DNA from 2 places in the Variovorax sp. 160MFSha2.1 genome. Region 2 is predicted to be linked to the other one. Evidence: riboswitches for the same ligand, from Rfam matches in the RefSeq annotation. Region 2 holds a riboswitch; the other holds the start of a gene.
The links. A riboswitch is a leader RNA that binds a small molecule or an ion and turns the genes downstream of it on or off. The one in region 2 is predicted to bind cobalamin.
Positions count from the first base shown of each region.

Region 1 (8,499 bases), 1.0 Mb from region 2:
AAGCAGCCACACCACGAGATCCCAGGCCGGCCGGTACTGGATGAGCCAGGGAAAGTCGAGGCTGTGCGCCGCGTTGAAGAGCCAGCGGCGCAGGCGCGAGTTGCCGTCGTTGCTGCCGGCCACCTGGCCGCTGGCCGGGTCGATGTAGATCCAGCTGCGCGCCGGGTCGTCGAACTGCAGGCGCCACACGGGCACGATGCGCTCGCGGTGGTGGCCGTACCAGTGGAAGTCTTCTCGGGTCTGGAGCACGGCTTCGGTGATGTTCGAGCCGGGGCGCAGGCGGGCGGCGGCGCGCAGGATGTCTTCCCTGGCGATGGCGGCCGGCTCGCCCGAAACCGCATCGACCACGCGCGAGCGCGCCTTCGCGTCGCGCAGCTGCAGCAGCGGCCTGCCGTCGAACCACAGCAGCACGGCCTCGCGCGGCGCGTCGGCGCCCTCGCCCGCCGGCAGCGTTGCTGGCGGCCACGGGAACGGCGAGGTACCGGCGCCCGTGTAGCGGGCCATCGCCGCAGCATCTGCGCCTCCGCGCTGGAACCAGCCGTTGGGGTTCATCGACAGCCAGCCGCTGATGATCCAGGTCAGCACGAAGAAGCCGCCGACCAGCCCCGCGACGTGGTGCCAGGCCATCCAACCCTTGTAGGGCGTGACCGAGCCGTTGCGGAAGCGCCGCCGCAGGCGCACCCGCAGGATGCCGATGACGATGCCCGTCACGGCCGAGACGATGCAGGCCGCCGACAGCCACACCACCACGTCGTGCCACAGCGGCGGATCGGCGCGCAGCGGCGTGAAGTAGATCCAGTGCGGCACCGAGCCCAGCCAGTTCCAGAAGCGCTCGGAGCGCGTGGTGTCGCGCACCACCTCGCCGTTGCGCTGGGACACGTAGAGCTCGGTGCCCGCCGCGTCGCCCACTTCGATGCGGTGCAGCGGACGCAGCGGGTTCAGGCCCTGCGGCACGGTCCACTGGTCACGCTCCAGCGTCTCGGCCCAGCGGGCGCCGGCATCGCCGGAGAAGTCGCGCGCGATGGCCTCGGCCTGCGCGGCATCGACCGGGCCGGGCACGCGGCCGTCGCGCGCCGAGACTGTATGCCGGCCGCCGCGCGCATCGACGATGCGCCAGACGGGACCGGCGCCGGTTCCGCCCTGCATCTCCAGCAGCATGCGGCGCGGCGGCTGGGCGCGTGCCTCCTTCGGCAGCGCTTCGAGCGCGGCCGAGGGCGACACCGCCGCCTGTCCGAAGCGCAGCGGCGAGAGGCCCGCGAGGCGCTCCTCGTCCGTGAGGTTCGGATACCCCACGTACATCATCACCACGCCCGAGACGAACCACATGACGAACAGCAGGCAGCCGCCGATGCCCAGCCACCGGTGCGTCCAGTAGAGCCCGTGCCGGATGCGCGGCCAGGCGCGGCGCCATGCGGAGGTCATGCGTTCGTCCTGCCCGCGTTCGTCAGAAGTTGACCAGCGCCGACAGCTCGAAGGAGCGCGGGCGCCCCAGCAGCCACTGGTTGCCGCCGTTCGAGAACGACACCGGATAGCGCCGGTCGGCCAGGTTGTAGGCACGCAGCGCGAGCTTGAGCGATGGGTTCGCCTGCCAGCTCACGCCCGCGTCGGCCACGGTGTAGGAGCCGATCTTTCGCGAATTGGCCGAGTCGACCTGGCGCGGGCCCACGTAGCGCACACCGACATCGGCTTCCCACTGCGGCAGGAAGCGCCAGGTGAGCCAGAGGTTGGCGGCCTCCTCGGGCACGCCGGTGGGCGTGTTGCCCGCGCGCGAGACCAGCTTGCCGCCGACCACTTCGTTGAAGTCGTCGTAGCGCGCGCGCAGCTTGGCGACATTGGCCTCCAGCCGCAGCGTGGAGGTCAGAGCCAGGTCCAGCGTGGCCTCGATGCCTTCGGAAGACTGCTTGCCGACCTGTTGGGTGACGGTGGGGTCGATGGCGTCGCGCGAGAGCAGCTTGTTCTTCTCGATGCGGTAGGCCGCCACCGTCCAGGCACCGCGGTTGTCCGCGAGCTGGCGCTTGTAGCCGACCTCGACCTGCCTGCCGGTGCTGAGGTCGAAGGCCGCCTGCGAGGCCGAGGTGGTCACCAGCGAGCCCAGCGGATCGGCCGCGCGCGCCACCTGGGCGTAGAACGACTGCGAGGCGTCGGGCGCGTAGACCACGCCGAGGCGGCCGGTGGCGTACTCGAAGGTCTTGCCGAAGTTGTTGGCGGCGTTCTGCAGGTCGGTGCGCGCGATCTTCGCGTGGTCCCAACGCAGGCTGCCCACCAGCGACCACTGCTGGTTGAAGGCCAGCTTGTCCTCGGCGAAGAAGGCGTAGGTGCTGGTCCTGGTCTTGTAGCGCGGCGTGTAGGCCACCGGCGAGGCGTAGTAGCCGGGGCTGAAGACGAAAGGATCGACCACCGAACGGCCGCCGTAGGGCGAGTCGTTGATGTGCGTGAAGTCGATGCGGTTCACGTCGAAGCCCACCAGCACCTGGTTGGCGAGGCCGAACAGGCCATGCCTGAAGGTGGCGTCGGTGCGGTTGCCGATCTGCTCCTGGTCGTGGCCGATCTCCAGGTAGTCGCCGCGCGTCAGGCGCCGGGTGGTGGCGCTGTAGGTGTAGGTTTCGCTGTTGCGCCAGTGGCGCTTGCTCTCCAGGCGGTAGAGCTGGTTGCGCACCGTCACGGCGTCGCTGGGCGTCCACTGGGCGTCGAGGCGGGTCCACTTGTCGCGGTACTTGATCTCGGCGTCGTCCACGTTGTAGTTCTGGCGCAGGGTCTGGCTGCCGAGGCGGCCATCGATCAGCGGCACGCCGTAGTAGCGCTGCGGCGACTGGCGGCCCTCGTCGTGCGAGAGCGTGAACTGCAGCTGCGGCGACACGTCCAGCCGCACTGCGGCGCTCACGGCCAGGCTCTCGGCCTCGCCGCGCAGCATGAAGCCGTCGGTGTTGCGCTGGCTGATGTCGAAGCGGTACGAAAGCCGGTCGTTGATCGCCCCGCCGCTGCCGAAGGCCACCTGCCGCGTGGCGTCGGAGCCGAGCGTGACCAGCGCTTCATTGCGGATCGGCCCGCGCGCGGGCTTCTTCGGCACCACGTTGATCGCCCCGCCGATGGCGCCCTCGCCGTACATCACCGAGGCCGCGCCGCGCAGCACCTCGATGCGGTCGGCCGACCAGGTGTCGAAGGGAAAAGTGACGGTGCCGGCGCCCGCGTAGAGGCGCGTCCCGTCGAAGAGCTGCATCACCGAGCCGTGGCCGAGGAAGCCACGAGCTACCAGCGCGGTACCGCCATTGCCCGGACCGGGCGAGCCGGTGATGCCGGTGGCGCGGGTGACGGCGTCGATCACCGAGACGTCGCCACGCGCGCGGATGGTGTCGCCGGTCAGCACCTCGACGCTGGCCGGCGTCTCCAGCGGCGTGAGGCCGAGGCGGCTGCCGGTCTGCGTGGGCTCGTCGATGGCCAGCGGCGTGTGCCGCTCGGCGTCCACCTGGATGGGCTTGAGCGTCTGGCCGTCGGGCGTCTGCGCGAAGACCGCCGCACAGGGGCCCACGGCGAGCCCCCAACCCAGTGAAAGACTCGAAAGACCTGAAAACCGCGCCCAGCGTCGCAGCCGTTGTGGCGACGCTCTTCTGCGATCGCTCCCTCGCGACGCATGACCCATGAAACCTCTCCTCCAGCCTGCGTCCCCGCAGGCTCCTGACCGTTGAAGGACGTGGCGGAAGAGGCGAAAGGGCTGCGGCGGCCCGCGGCGGGCGCGGTAGGCGGCTGGCCCGGACACGCACTCCCGCAGCGTCCGAAGGCGGTTGCGAAGGCCGGTATCCGGGCTTGCGGAGTGCCACTGCGTGCTGTTGGATGCACGCAGTGGCGGAAGCCCTCGCCTTCCCACGCCCAAGCGCAGTGGCTGCCCGTGCCAATCGAGGAGGCACGAGCCCGAGGGGTTCCAGATCCGCTGACCGTTGCGGGGGCAGCGCAGGAATCGGCGCGTCCATCGATCTCCAGAGAGAACGACGGCGCGGCTCACCTGCTTCCCGTTTAACCCCGTCGCCGTCGATCAGATGGATGGCGTGCGGGGCACCTTCGAACCGTGTGGTCCGGAACGGCGAGTAACCAATGAAAACTGCCGCACCGGAACGGCGGGATTATAGGTAGCGCCCCTCGGGGGCCGGCCCCGAAGCCGGCCGCCAGGCTCAGGAGGCCGGCTTGCCGTCGGGCCCGAACAGCCGCCGCATCATGGCCACGCCCGCCACCAGCGCGTTCGAATAGGTGGCGTAGGGCTCGTGGGCAGCCTCCAGGGGCACGTAGACATGGGTGGTGTCGCCCGGAGAGCCCTCCACGGCCTCCATCAGCACCCAGTAGAACTCCCCCTCCTCCAGCTCGTGGACGGTGAGTGCGATGTTTCTGGGAGAAGGCATGGAGCGAGGATGGCGTTGCTTGCTGACTGCTGAATGAATTGAACAGGCCAGGAAGGCGGGCGGTTGACAGAGCTTTCGGGGTTCTCCTACAGAGGCCCCTGCGGGTGCGACCTAATGTTGTATCCAGGGACTTCCACAAGAACCAGGAGGCAGCATGAAGCACTTCACCCTTGAACCCCGCATGCGCTCGAGCATCGGCGGCGCCTTCTACCCCACCGGCTACTCGATGGTGATGTTCCCGAGCGCGGAAGATGCCGACCGCATCGGCCACCGGCTGATCGAAAAGGGCGTCAGCGGCGACGAGGTCTACCTGCTCCCCGCCGAGACCGTGCTCAGCGAGATCGTGCCCACGGTGAGGATCGCCGACGATCCGCTGCCGTCCGCCGGCACCGACGCGGCAACCGTGCGAGCCTACGCCAAGCTGGCGCGCGAGGGCCACACCGGGCTGCTGGTCAGGACCAAGGACGGCGCGGCGGCCGAGCAGATGATGGAGCTGGTGCGCACCGTGCCCTACTCCATCGCCCAGCGCTACCGCACGCTGGTGATAGAAGACCTCTGAACCGGGCCGCCCTGACCGGACTTCAGGCCGGCACCGCCATCGACACCGCGCGCTGGACCACGTCGCGGGCCATGGCCTGGGCCAGTTCGTGCTCGCCGAGGAACACGGTGGCGGAGGTTTCCTGCGTGAGCAGCCGGGCCTCCTGCTCGTTGTGGCTGCGAATCACCGTCTGGATCGCCGGATTGAGCGTGTGCGCGGTTTCCATCATCTGCCGCACGTTCATGGCGTCGGGCGTGGCCACCACCAGCACGCGGGCGCGTGCGATGTGCGCCTGGATCAGCACCGCCGGGTCGGCCGCATCGCCCCACACGGCCGGCGTGCCGGCCTCGCGCAGCTTCTCGACCAGTTCGCGGTTCTGCTCGGCCACCACGTAGGGAATGTCGTTGGCGTCGAGTTCGGCCGCGATGCGGCGCCCGACGCGCCCGTAACCCACCAGCACCACCTGCCGCGAGAGGTACCTGGCCTCGGTGGTCATGGGCAGCTCGGCCAGCGGGTCTTCACGCATCTCCAGCCCGCGCGCGAAGGAGGAATGGGCATGCAGCCATTTCTGCATCGGCGCGATCAGGCTGAACCACAGCGGATTGGTGGCGATGGAAATCAGCGCACCGGCAAGCACCAGGCTCTGCCCCTCCACCGGCAGCAGCCCCAGCGACACGCCCAGCCCGGCCAGGATGAACGAGAACTCGCCGATCTGCGCCAGGCTCGCGCTCACCGTGAGCGCCGTGCCCAGCGGGTAGCGGAACACCAGCACCAGCGCGCAGGCCGCCAGCGACTTGCCCAGCACGATCACCAGCACTACCGCCAGCACCTGCAGCGGTCGGTCGAGCAGCACCGAGGGGTCGAACAGCATGCCGACCGACACGAAGAACAGCACCGCGAAGGCGTCGCGCAGCGGCAGCGACTCCTGCGCCGCCCGGTGCGCGAACTGCGATTCGCGCATCACCATGCCGGCGAAGAAGGCGCCCAGCGCGAAGGACACGCCGAAGAGCGCCGCGGACGCGTAGGCGATGCTCACGGCCGCCGCCACCACGCACAGCGTGAACAGCTCGCGCGAGCCGGTGCGCGTGACCTGCCAGAGGATCCACGGGAACACCCGCCGCCCCACCACCAGCATCAGCGCGACGAAGCCGCCGACCTGCAGCAGCGTGAGGCCCAGGGTCTGCCACAGCGGGTCGGCAGTGCCTGCGCCACCCGCCGCGCCCCGGTCGCCGAGCGTGCCCGCCAGCGGCGGAAGCAGCACCAGTACCAGAACCATGGCGAGGTCTTCCACCACCAGCCAGCCGACCGCGATGCGGCCGGTGAATGAATCGAGGATGCCCAGGCTCTCGAGCGCGCGAAGCAGCACGACCGTGCTCGCCACCGACAGCGCCAGCCCGAACACCAGCGCCGCGCCAGGGCTCCAGCCCCACCACATGGCCAGCCCGCCGCCAAGGAGCGTGGCCACCACGATCTGCGCGAGCGCGCCTGGCAGTGCGATCTTGCGCACCGCCAGCAGGTCGTCGAGAGAGAAATGAAGGCCCACGCCGAACATCAGCAGCATCACGCCGATCTCGGCGAGCTGGGCCGCGATGCCCGCATCGGCCACGAAGCCCGGTGTGAAGGGCCCGATGATCACGCCCGCCAGCAGGTAGCCCACCAGCGCCGGCAAACGCAGCCTGGCCGCCAGGAAGCCGAGGATGAGCGCCAGCCCCAGGCCGGCGGCGATCGTGTTGATGAGGGAGACGCTGTGGGGCATCGCTGCATTTTGCAGGAACGATGCCCGGCCTTTTGTTTCAGGAGGCCATCCCGGCCGGCAATCTCAGCCAGCCATCTTGCTCGCCCGGGCCGCGTCCAGCGCCTCGGGCTCCTGCGCTTCCACCCAGCTCTCGTTGTTGAGTCCGGCCTGCAGCCGGTTCTCGTCGAGCTCGTTGGTCCACTTGGCGACCACGATGGTCGCGACGCCGTTGCCGATCAGGTTGGTCAGCGCGCGGGCTTCCGACATGAAGCGGTCGATGCCCAGAATGAGCGCCAGCCCCGCCACCGGCACGTGCCCCACCGCCGACAGCGTGGCCGCCAGCACGATGAAGCCGCTGCCCGTGACGCCCGCCGCCCCCTTCGAGGTCAACAGCAGCACGGCGAGCAGCGTGATCTCCTGCGTGAGCGTCATCGGCGTGTTGGTCGCCTGCGCGATGAACACCGCCGCCATCGTCAGGTAGATGGAAGTGCCGTCGAGGTTGAACGAATAGCCGGTCGGGATCACGAGGCCCACGCAGGTCTTGTTGGCGCCCAGGTTCTCCATCTTCTCCATCATGCGCGGCAGCACCGATTCGCTCGACGACGTGCCCAGCACGATCAGCAGCTCTTCCTTGATGTACTTGATGAACTTCCAGATGCTGAAGCCGTGGAATCGCGCAATGAGCCCCAATACCACGAAGATGAACAGCAGGCAGGTCAGGTAGAAGGTGCCCATCAACTTGCCCAGCGAGAACAGGCTGCCCAGCCCGTACTTGCCGATGGTGAAGGCCATGGCGCCGAAGGCGCCGATGGGCGCCAGCTTCATGATGTAGTTGACGATGCCGAAGAGCACGTGCGAGCCCTTCTCGATCACGTCGAACACCAGCGTGCCGCGCCCCCCGAAACGGTGCAGCGCGAAGCCGAACAGCACAGCGATGAGCAGCACCTGCAGGATCTCGCCCTTCGCGAAGGCATCCACGATGGTGTTCGGGATGATGTTCATGATGAAGTCGACCGTGCCGGTCATCTTGCCCGGGCCGGTGTAGGCCGCGATGCCCTTGGTGTCGAGCGTGCTCGGGTCGATGTTCATGCCCCCGCCGGGCTTGAGCACGTTCACCAGCACCAGGCCCACGATGAGCGCAATGGTGCTCACCACCTCGAAGTACAGCAGCGCCAGGCCGCCGGTCTTGCCGACCTTCTTCATGTCCTCCATGCCGGCGATGCCCACCACCACCGTGCAGAAGATGATCGGCGCGATGATCATCTTGATCAGCTTGATGAAGCCGTCGCCCAGCGGCTTCATCGCCTCGCCGGCCGCGGGATAGAAGTGGCCGAGCAGCACGCCGATGATCACGGCGGTGATCACCTGAACGTACAGGGAGCGGTAGAGCGGGAGCTTTCTGGCGGGAGTGCTTGTTGTGCTTTCCATGTTTGCCTCCGGAGGGTTGAAGAATGTAGGACGCGTATTCGTGGTTTTCTATCCGTGGAATCCGTATCGGTGAAAAAGAAAAGACCCGCCGAAGCGGGTCTGTCGATCAGGTGTAAGTCAGCATGCTTAATGCATGTGAAGACCGCCGTTGACCGAGAAGTCGGCGCCAGTGCTGTAGCCGCCTTCGTCCGTGGCCAGCCACGAGATGATGGAGGCGATTTCGCTGGGCTCGCCCAGGCGCTTGACCGGGATGGTGGCCACGATCTTGTCGAGCACTTCCTGGCGGATGGCCTTGACCATGTCGGTGCCGATGTAGCCCGGGCTCACGGTGTTGACCGTCACGCCCTTGTTGGCCAACTCCTGCGCCAGCGCCATGGTGAAGCCGTGCATGCCGGCCTTGGCCGCCGAGT
Region 1 covers NZ_CP157624.1:2,759,919-2,768,417, reverse strand. The annotation lists gene ABL838_RS12395 (PepSY domain-containing protein) at 1-1,422, opposite strand, end outside; gene ABL838_RS12390 (TonB-dependent receptor) at 1,445-3,526, opposite strand; cobalamin riboswitch at 3,769-4,070, opposite strand; gene ABL838_RS12385 (hypothetical protein) at 4,164-4,388, opposite strand; gene ABL838_RS12380 (hypothetical protein) at 4,543-4,947, shown strand; gene ybaL (YbaL family putative K(+) efflux transporter) at 4,970-6,682, opposite strand; gene ABL838_RS12370 (dicarboxylate/amino acid:cation symporter) at 6,746-8,089, opposite strand; gene phbB (acetoacetyl-CoA reductase) at 8,216-8,499, opposite strand, start outside.
Region 1: linked by a shared signal. The riboswitch ahead of ABL838_RS12390 (TonB-dependent receptor) and the one ahead of ABL838_RS16995 (TonB-dependent receptor domain-containing protein) in region 2 are both predicted to bind cobalamin.

Region 2 (8,499 bases):
GCCTTGCGCGTCGACGTAGTGCGTGAGGTCGTGATGGCCGGGGCCGTCGGGCAGGGCGAAGTCGCGCGCGATCTTCATCAGCGCGGCACAGGCGCGGCCCTGCATTTCGGCGCCGCGCGACTGCACGCCGAAGTAGCCCATCACGACCTGCCTCACCGCGACCGGTGCGCGGGCCGACCACACGGGGTAGGGCGGCACGTAGTCGTCTTCCACGCGGCGGTGGCGCGTGCGGGGGCACTTCAGGTGCTCGTCGATGGCGGATTCCATGGTGCGCCTCCGTTGCTTCAGGCCGCGACCGGTTCTGGCGTGCTGACTTCAGGCTCCGGCGACGTCGCCTGCTGCACCACGACCGGTTCGCGGCGCGTCTTGTTGAGCAGCAGCTGCGTGACATCGGGCCGCGAGTAGTGGCCGCTCGGGTCGGCTGCGGCCTTGGCGAGCGAGATCATGCCGAGGTCGATGTCGGCGACGACCAGGCCTTCCTCGTCTTCCGCCAAAGGCGTGCCCAGTGGCGAGCCGTCGGGTGCGTAGATGCGCGCGTAGCCACCGCCGGTGCGCAGCATCTGCTGCTTGCCGGCGTCGGTGCACATCAGCTCGCTCATGGCCTTCGACACGGTGGCGCAGGGCGCGATCACGAAGCACTGGCCCTCGGCCGCGTACACCTGGCTCGCGGCGTTGTTGACCTCGGGCCCCAGCGCGTAGGCCGCGCCGCGGTAGAGAGAGAAGCTCGGCCATGCGCCGCAGTGGATCTGCTCGTTCTGCGAGTACATCGCGTACTTGCTCAGCGGCTGCAGGTGCTCCCAGCACGAGAGTGAGCCGATGTTGCCCAGCGGCGTGCGGATCACGGCGAGGTCGGAGCCGTCGCCTTCGCCGAACACCGTGCGCTCGACGTGCGTGGGCTTGAGCTTGCGCCGCGTCTGCACCGTCTCGCCCTGGTCGTCGATGAGCGCCTGCGCGATGTAGAGGCTGCCCGCGGCCTTCTCGCTGTAGCCAAGCGAGACCCAGATTCCGAGCCTGCGCGCCGCCTGCGCGACGCGCTCGAACTCGGCCGAGCCGACGACCAGCGAGTTGTCGTGGTACCGCTGCACGAACTGCATGCCCCAGGCCGGCGAATCGAGCCAGATCCACCACGGGTAGCCGGGCACCCAGGTCTCGGGAAAGGCGATGAGCTTCACGCCCTGTTTCGCGGCCTGCGCCATCAGGTCGATGGTCTTGTCGATGGTGCCGTCGAGGTCGAGGAACACGGGGGCGGCCTGCACTGCGGCGACGCGCAGCTTGGGGTGGACGGTGGTCGGCATGAGAGTTCTCCAGATGCAATGAAAGTGACGGGGCGTGAATGCTTCGGTCCGCAGGCACCGGGTTTGCGCTGTGGCATGCGGGTTGCTTGAAGCGTAGATTCGCGCCGCCGGAACGCCTTGACCCGGTTTGGCGGCGTTCTTGTTCCAGCGTTGCATCCGTTCGTTGCCCAGGCTTTCCGAGGAATCCGATGACCCAGCTGCTCAGCACCGATGCCGTTTCGCGCAACCAGCGGCTCGCCTACTGGACCGACATGATCTGCAACGTCTACGTGCAGCTGGGCTGCGACCCGGTGCACGGCGGCGATTCGGGCGACCCGGGCGATTTCGAGGGAAGCATCCGCCAGCACACGTTGCCCGGGCTCGACGTGTCGGTTGTCACCTCGAGCCCGCAGAAGGTGATGCGCACGCCGGGGCACATCTCGCATTCCAGCGACGACTACTTCCTCGTGAGCATCCAGGCGCGCGGCCAGGGCGTGGTGCGGCAGGACGGCCGCGACGCGGTGCTGTCGGCCGGCGATTTCGCTCTGTACGACAGCACGCGGCCCTACCAGCTGCTGTTCGACGAATCATTCGAGCAGATCGTGCTCAAGCTGCCCGGCGAACGCCTGCGCAGCGAGTTGCGCGACACCGAGGCGCTGACGGCCACCACCGTGTCGGGGCGCGAAGGCGCGGGACACCTGCTGCTGGGCATGATCCGCACGCTGCGCGAGGACATCGACACGCTGCAGCCGGCCTCGGCCCTCGCGGTGGCCAACGGCGTGCAGAACATCCTGGTGGCGGGGCTGCAGACGCTGCCGGCGGCGAGCGCGCCTTCGCTGAGCAATCTGGCGGCTTACCACCTCGCGCGCGTGAAGCGGCGCATCGACGAGCAGTTGGCCGATCCGTCACTCTCGGTGAGCACGCTGGCGACCGGGCTGGGCGTCTCGGTGAGCCACATCCATCGCGTGTTCAAGAGCGAGCCGCTCACGCCGTCGCAATACATCTGGGAGCGCAGGCTGCAGGCATGCAGCCGCGACCTGCTGGAGCCGCGCCTGGCAGGCCGTCCCGTGGCCGATATCGCCTACGGCAGGGGATTCAATGACGCGGCGCACTTCAGCCGCGCGTTCAGGGAGCGATTCGGCTGCTCGCCACGCGAGTGGCGGCAGCAGCGCATGCAGTAACGGATCGAAGGATCGGCTTACTGAACCAGCAGCACCGTGGTGTTCGTCTCGGCGATCACCTTGGTGGCGACGGAGCCCATCAGCGCTCGGCCGAGGATGCCGTGGCCGTGCGTGCCCAGCACGATCAGCCCCGCCTGCGCGGCGGCGGCCGACTTGAGAATCTCCTCGGCGATGTGGCCGTGGCGCGCATCGACCGTGTAGTTGGCGATGCCCTGTGCCGCGAGCTGCGCCTTCACGGGGTCGATCACCTTGGCGCTTTCCTCGGCGTAGTAGTCGGAGACGATCTCCTTGCTGAGGTGGCGCGTGACGTGGCCCGAGATGCCGGTGCACACGTGCACGATGACCAGTTCGTGGCCGTCCACGAACATCGCGCGGTTGGCAACCAGATAAGCCAGCGCCTTCTGCGTGTAGGCGCTGCCGTCGACTGCGATGAGGATTTTCATGGCCCCGTTATACGGCGCGTGCCGCGCGGGCGGCAACGAGTCGCACCTCTCGCGCAAGGGCCTTGCGCCCGAAGGGAATCAGCCGTGCAGGCCCTTCCAGAGCATGTAGGCGGCCAGCATGTAGAGGATGCTCGCGAACACGCGCTTGAGCTTCTTCACCGGCAGGCTGTGCGCCGCCTTCGCGCCCAGTGGCGCGGTCAACACGCTGCACAGGGCGATCACCGCCAGCGCGGGCAGCCAGATGTAGCCGAAGGAGCCGGCCGGCAGGCCCTGCACCGACTGTCCGCTCACCGCATAGCCCAGCACGTTCGCCACCGCGATCGGAAAGCCCAGCGCCGCGCTGGTGGCCACCGCGTTGTGGATGGAGATGTTGCACCACGTCATGAACGGCACGCTGATGAAGCCGCCGCCGGCGCCCACCAGGCCCGAGATGAAGCCGATGGCGCCGCCCGCCGCAAGCTGGCCGCCCGTGCCCGGCATCTGCCGCGAAGCCGCGGGCTTCTTGTCGAGGAACATCTGCGTGGCCGAGAAGCCCACGAAGAGCGCGAAGAAGATCGCCAGCGCCGTTCCCTTGAGCAGCGAGAACACGCCCAGGCTGCCCACCAGGCTGCCGATGACGATGCCGGGCGCGAGCCGGCGCACGATGTCCCAGCGCACCGCGCCGCGCTTGTGGTGCGCGCGCACGCTCGACACCGAGGTGAAGATGATGGTCGCCATCGAGGTCGCGATGGCCATCTTCACCGAGAGATCGGCTGGCGCGCCGCGGTGGCCCATGATGATCGTGATGAACGGCACCATCAGCATGCCGCCGCCGATGCCCAGCAGGCCTGCGAGGAAACCGGTGCCGAGCCCGAGGGCGGCGAGTTCGGCGATGAGGATGGGGTCGAGCAGGCTAGAGACGTTCACGGAAATTCTGTATCGCAAAAAGCAACGGCCCCGAGCAGTTTGTGCAGGGGGCCGTGGCGGAATTAGGTGTCTGCAAGTGGGCGCCGGACTCGCATCCTGAACCGGGGTTCAGGTGGGCGAGGGCAGCAGGACTTCGGGTTCATCTGACGCGAGATGATCACACCCGTCGAGCGATTTACCAAGCCCGGCTCCGTAGAGCATTGGAACAAGGACATATAAAGCCCAACGCGCACCGCAGACAGTTCGGATTTTACCGCTGCAGCCCTGCCGGCGGAACCCGCTCAGAGCAAATGTCCATCGCCCGCCAGGGCCTGATCGAGTCTTTGAATGAGCTGGGCGGCCTTCGGGTCGGTCTCTGTGGTATCGGCTGCTGCGGCAGCAGGCGCGGGTGCCGCGGTGGCGGCGGCCTGCTGTGCGGCGAGGTCGAATGCCAGGTTCAGCGATGCCAGCACCGCGATGCGGTCGCGGGCCTTGACTTTTCCCGCGTCGCGGATCTTGCACATGGCGGCATCCACGCGGTCGACGGCTTCGCGCAGCTGCGCCTCGCCGCCGTCGGGACAGCCGAGCAGATAGCTCTGTCCCATGATCTGTACTTCAATCTGCTTCATGCGGGGGAATCTTCGGAAGGTGGGTCGGCCGGCAACCGTTCGAGCAGGGCGTCGAGGCGCGTGCGGGCCGCGACGAGCCGCGACTTCAGGGCGTCGCGTTCGCGCGTGAGCGCATCGACCTGTTCCTGCAGCAGCGCGTTGGTGCGCTGCACCTCTTCGTGACGCACGAGCAGTCGTTCGACGCGCTCGGCGATCTGGTCGATGGGGCTGGAGGCGGGCATGGTTGGCGATTGTAGTTTCCCGGGGAGGCGGTCCCGCCGAGGCCGGACGCGGCGCCCGGCGTGCCCGGGATTCTGCGGCTTTGCCGCCCGCCGATCAAACCCCCGATCAGGTGTTTCAGGCTTCGCTCAGCCGCACGTAGGTGGCCAGCAGCGCGCTCTTGGCGACTACGCCCAGCAGCACCGGGTTGGCGGCGCTCTCTATCAGCGGCAGCCGCTCGCCCAGGTGGTCGAGGAAGCGCTGCAGCGCCTCGCCCAGCCCGGTGTCGGCGGTGATCGGCAGGATCGCCTGCGAGAGCAGGGCGCCGGCCGTCGTCTCCTGCGGCGCCGTGCCGAGCGACGAGAGCGGCACCACGCCGAGATAGCGGTTGTCCGCGTCCACCACGTACAGGTACTTCACGGGGTACTGCAGAAAGAGCCTGCTCATCGCCTCGCGGTCCGCCTGCGGGCCGACCACCGTTTCGGCCGGCTGCACCAGGTCGCGCATGTGCAGGCCTCGCAGGCGCATCTGGTCGTCGCGCTGTGCGTTGCGATGCAGCGTGATCTCGTACATCGAGCCCGCGTTGGCCGAGCGCGCCACGAAATACGCGATGACGCTCGCGGCCATCAGCGGCAGCATGACCTGGTAGCTCAGCGTCATCTCGAAGATCACCAATATCGCCATCAGCGGCGCCTGCGTGGCGCCCGCCAGGAACGCGCCCATGCCGACGATGGCGTAGGCGAAAGGCGCCGAGCTCGCCGCTGGCCACAGCGCCTGCACGCCCTGGCCGAAGAGCGCGCCGATCATGCAGCCGAAGAAGAGCGCGGGCGTGAACACGCCGCCCACCGCGCCCGAGCCCGCCGTTGCCATGGTGGCGACCGCCTTGGCGAGCAGCACCATCGCGATCAGCGTCCATGCCCACGGCGTATGCAGCACCGAATTGACCACGCTGTAGCCGTTGCCCCAGACCTCCGGCATCGGCACCGACACCGCGCCCATGACGAGCCCGCCCAGCGCCAGCCGCCACGGCAGCGCGAGCGGCAGCCGCGAGAACAGCGCCCGGCTGCCCTGCAGCGCACGCAGGAAGCCCACCGCCGCGAAGCCCAGCAGCACGCCGAGCACGCAGAACAGCACGACCTCGGTGCCGTGGATCTCCGGGAACGGCGGCATCCTGTAAGGCGGCTGGTAGCCCGGAAGCGCCCGCATCGCGACGTTGGCGACCACCGAGGCGATGATGATCGGTCCCACGCTCTCCATCGCGATGGAGCCCAGCACGATCTCCGCGACGAAGAAGGCGCCCGCGATGGGCGCGTTGTAGGCTGCAGTGAGGCCGGCCGCCGCGCCGCAGGCCACCAGCAGCCGCAGCCGTTCGGCCGGAAAGCGGAACACCCTCCCGAGCAGCGAGGAAGCCAGCGCCGCCAACTGCACCATCGAGCCCTCGCGCCCGATGGAGCCGCCGGTGCCGATGCTCACCAGCGACGACGCGCTGCGCGCCAGCGTCTGCGCCACCGGGATGCGCCCGTCGCCGAGGACGATGGCTTCCATGTAGTCCGACGTGGCGCTGCGCGAAGCCACGCGCCTGGCCAGCACCAGCAGCAGCCCCGCCACCAGACCGCCGAGCGTGGGGCAGGCGATGCGTGCCCACCATGGCAGTTGCCTGGCCATTGCCACGAGCCCTTCGCCAGGCCCCAGCACCAGGTGCTCGAAGGCCAGCAGCGCCGCGCGGAAGAATTCGGTCGCCAGCGTCCCCAGCAGCCCCGCCACGATGGACCACAGCAGCATCGACTGCCAGCCCGACACACCGAAGAGACGCTGCAGCGCCGAACGCAGATTCAGGAAGACCGAGGCGGGCTGCATCATGGCCGTCGATGTTAGCGGTGCCGCAACTTTCGACTTAAGCCCCGTTGGCCAGCGCATAAAATCACCGCCGTTGGTGCTCGCGCCGTGGTTCGCACGGCGCAGTTCAACGGGAAGCAGGAGTGAACGCCCCGGTTCTTGCCGGAACAAGGCCGAAGCCGCCTGCGCTGCCCCCGCAACGGTCAAGCAGACGGTGCCGCAAGGCGCCAACCCCTTTCCATCGAAGCCACTGGATGCCCTGAAACAGGCGTCTGGGAAGGCGGCAAGGAGTCGCTCTGCCAGCCCGGATACCGGCCAACAAGGCGGCTGCCGCATGCGTCGAAGATGAATGACGAACGCATGCGCGGCCATTGCGCCCAGGCGCCGGCGGGGAGGCCGGCCAGGGGTATTGACGTTCGTTCGCTTGATCCATGATTTCCCGTGTTTGCTCTTTCCGCGGCCGCGCTCCTGCGCGCCGCTTCCGCCACGCCTGCCTGCCGCTGGCGCTGGTTTCCGCCTTCGGCGGGCTGGCCCATGCGCAGGAGGCTTCCACCCTGCGCGAGACGGTGGTCACCGCCAACCGCACCCCGCAGGCGTTGTCGGAGCTCGTGGGAGACGTCTCCATCGTCGACAGCAACGCCATCGAGCGCAGCGGCGCGACCGGCGTGGCCGACCTGCTCTCGCGCGTGCCCGGCATCGAGATCTCGCGCTCGGGCGGCGTGGGCAACACCACCAGCCTCTTCATCCGCGGCGCCGAGACGCGCTTCACCGCCGTGTATCTCGATGGTGTGCGCATCGACTCGCAATCGACCGGCGGCGCCGGCTGGGAGGGCATCCCGCTGTCGCAGATCGACCGCATCGAGGTGCTGCGCGGCCCGGCCGCCGCGGTCTACGGCTCCGACGCCGTGGGCGGCGTGATCCAGCTCTTCACCAGGCGCGGCGAGGAGGGCGTGTCCCCCTACGCAGGCATCGGCTTCGGCAGCAAGGGACTGCGCAGGATCGAAGGCGGCGTGAGCGGCAAGTCGGGCCTCTTCGACTATTCCTTCGGCGTGGCGCATGAAGAGAGCAAGGGCTACAACGTGCAGCCCGTGAGCAAGCGCAACGTGACCAAGGACGGCTTCACCAGCCCCGACCGCGACGGCTACAACAGCACCTCGGGCAACGCGAAGCTGGGCTTCCAGATCACGCCCGACCAGCGCATCGAGGCCACGCTGCTTTCCAGCGACATCAAGGCCGGCTACGACGCCACGGTGTCCTACAGGACCAGGCTGCCGTTCCTGTTCGCCAACGACATCTCGAGCAACACGCTGCAGACCGCCGGCCTGAGCTGGTCGGCAAAGTGGAACGACGTCTACAGCACCCGCGTGCAGGTGACCGACTCGCAGCAGGTCTACAAGACCCAGCCCTCGTTCTACCGCACCGAGACGAAGCTGCGCGGCTACCTCTTCCAGAACGAATTCCGCTTCGGCCCGCACCTCGTCACCGCCACGCTCGAGCGCCGCGAGGACGCCCTGGAAAACGCTCCCACAACCACCTCGAAGCTGCTCTCGCGCGACCGCTCGCAGGACGCCGTCTCGCTGGGCTACGGCTTCGTGAAGGGCCCGCACTCGCTGCAGCTGCACGTGCGCCACGACAAGGACAGCGAATTCGGCGGCAAGACCACCGGCAGCGCGGCCTACGGCTACGCCATCACGCCCACGCTGCGCTTCACGGCGTCGGCCGGCACCGCCTTCCGCGTGCCCACGCTGTACCAGCGCTTCAGCGAATACGGCCTGGCCACGCTCAAGCCCGAATCGAGCCGCAACCTCGAGCTGGGCCTGCAGTACACCGAGGGCGCGACGCAGATGGGCATCGTGGCGTACGCCAACCGCGTGCAGAACCTGATCGTGTTCGACGGCTCGGCCAAGGGCTGCGCATCGTCCTTCGGCTGCTACGCCAGCACCGCCCGCGCGCGCTACCAGGGCGTCACGCTCTCGGGCAGCCACCGCATCGGCGACGTCACGCTGCGCGGCTCCTTCGACTTCCAGGACCCGCGCGACCTCGCCACCCACAA
Region 2 covers NZ_CP157624.1:3,755,252-3,763,750, reverse strand. The annotation lists gene ABL838_RS17035 (phenylacetaldoxime dehydratase family protein) at 1-267, opposite strand, end outside; gene ABL838_RS17030 (carbon-nitrogen hydrolase family protein) at 285-1,295, opposite strand; gene ABL838_RS17025 (helix-turn-helix domain-containing protein) at 1,484-2,455, shown strand; gene ABL838_RS17020 (universal stress protein) at 2,473-2,898, opposite strand; gene ABL838_RS17015 (sulfite exporter TauE/SafE family protein) at 2,977-3,804, opposite strand; gene ABL838_RS17010 (cell division protein ZapA) at 4,086-4,412, opposite strand; gene ABL838_RS17005 (DUF904 domain-containing protein) at 4,409-4,633, opposite strand; gene ABL838_RS17000 (ClcB-like voltage-gated chloride channel protein) at 4,749-6,470, opposite strand; cobalamin riboswitch at 6,525-6,781, shown strand; gene ABL838_RS16995 (TonB-dependent receptor domain-containing protein) at 6,878-8,499, shown strand, end outside.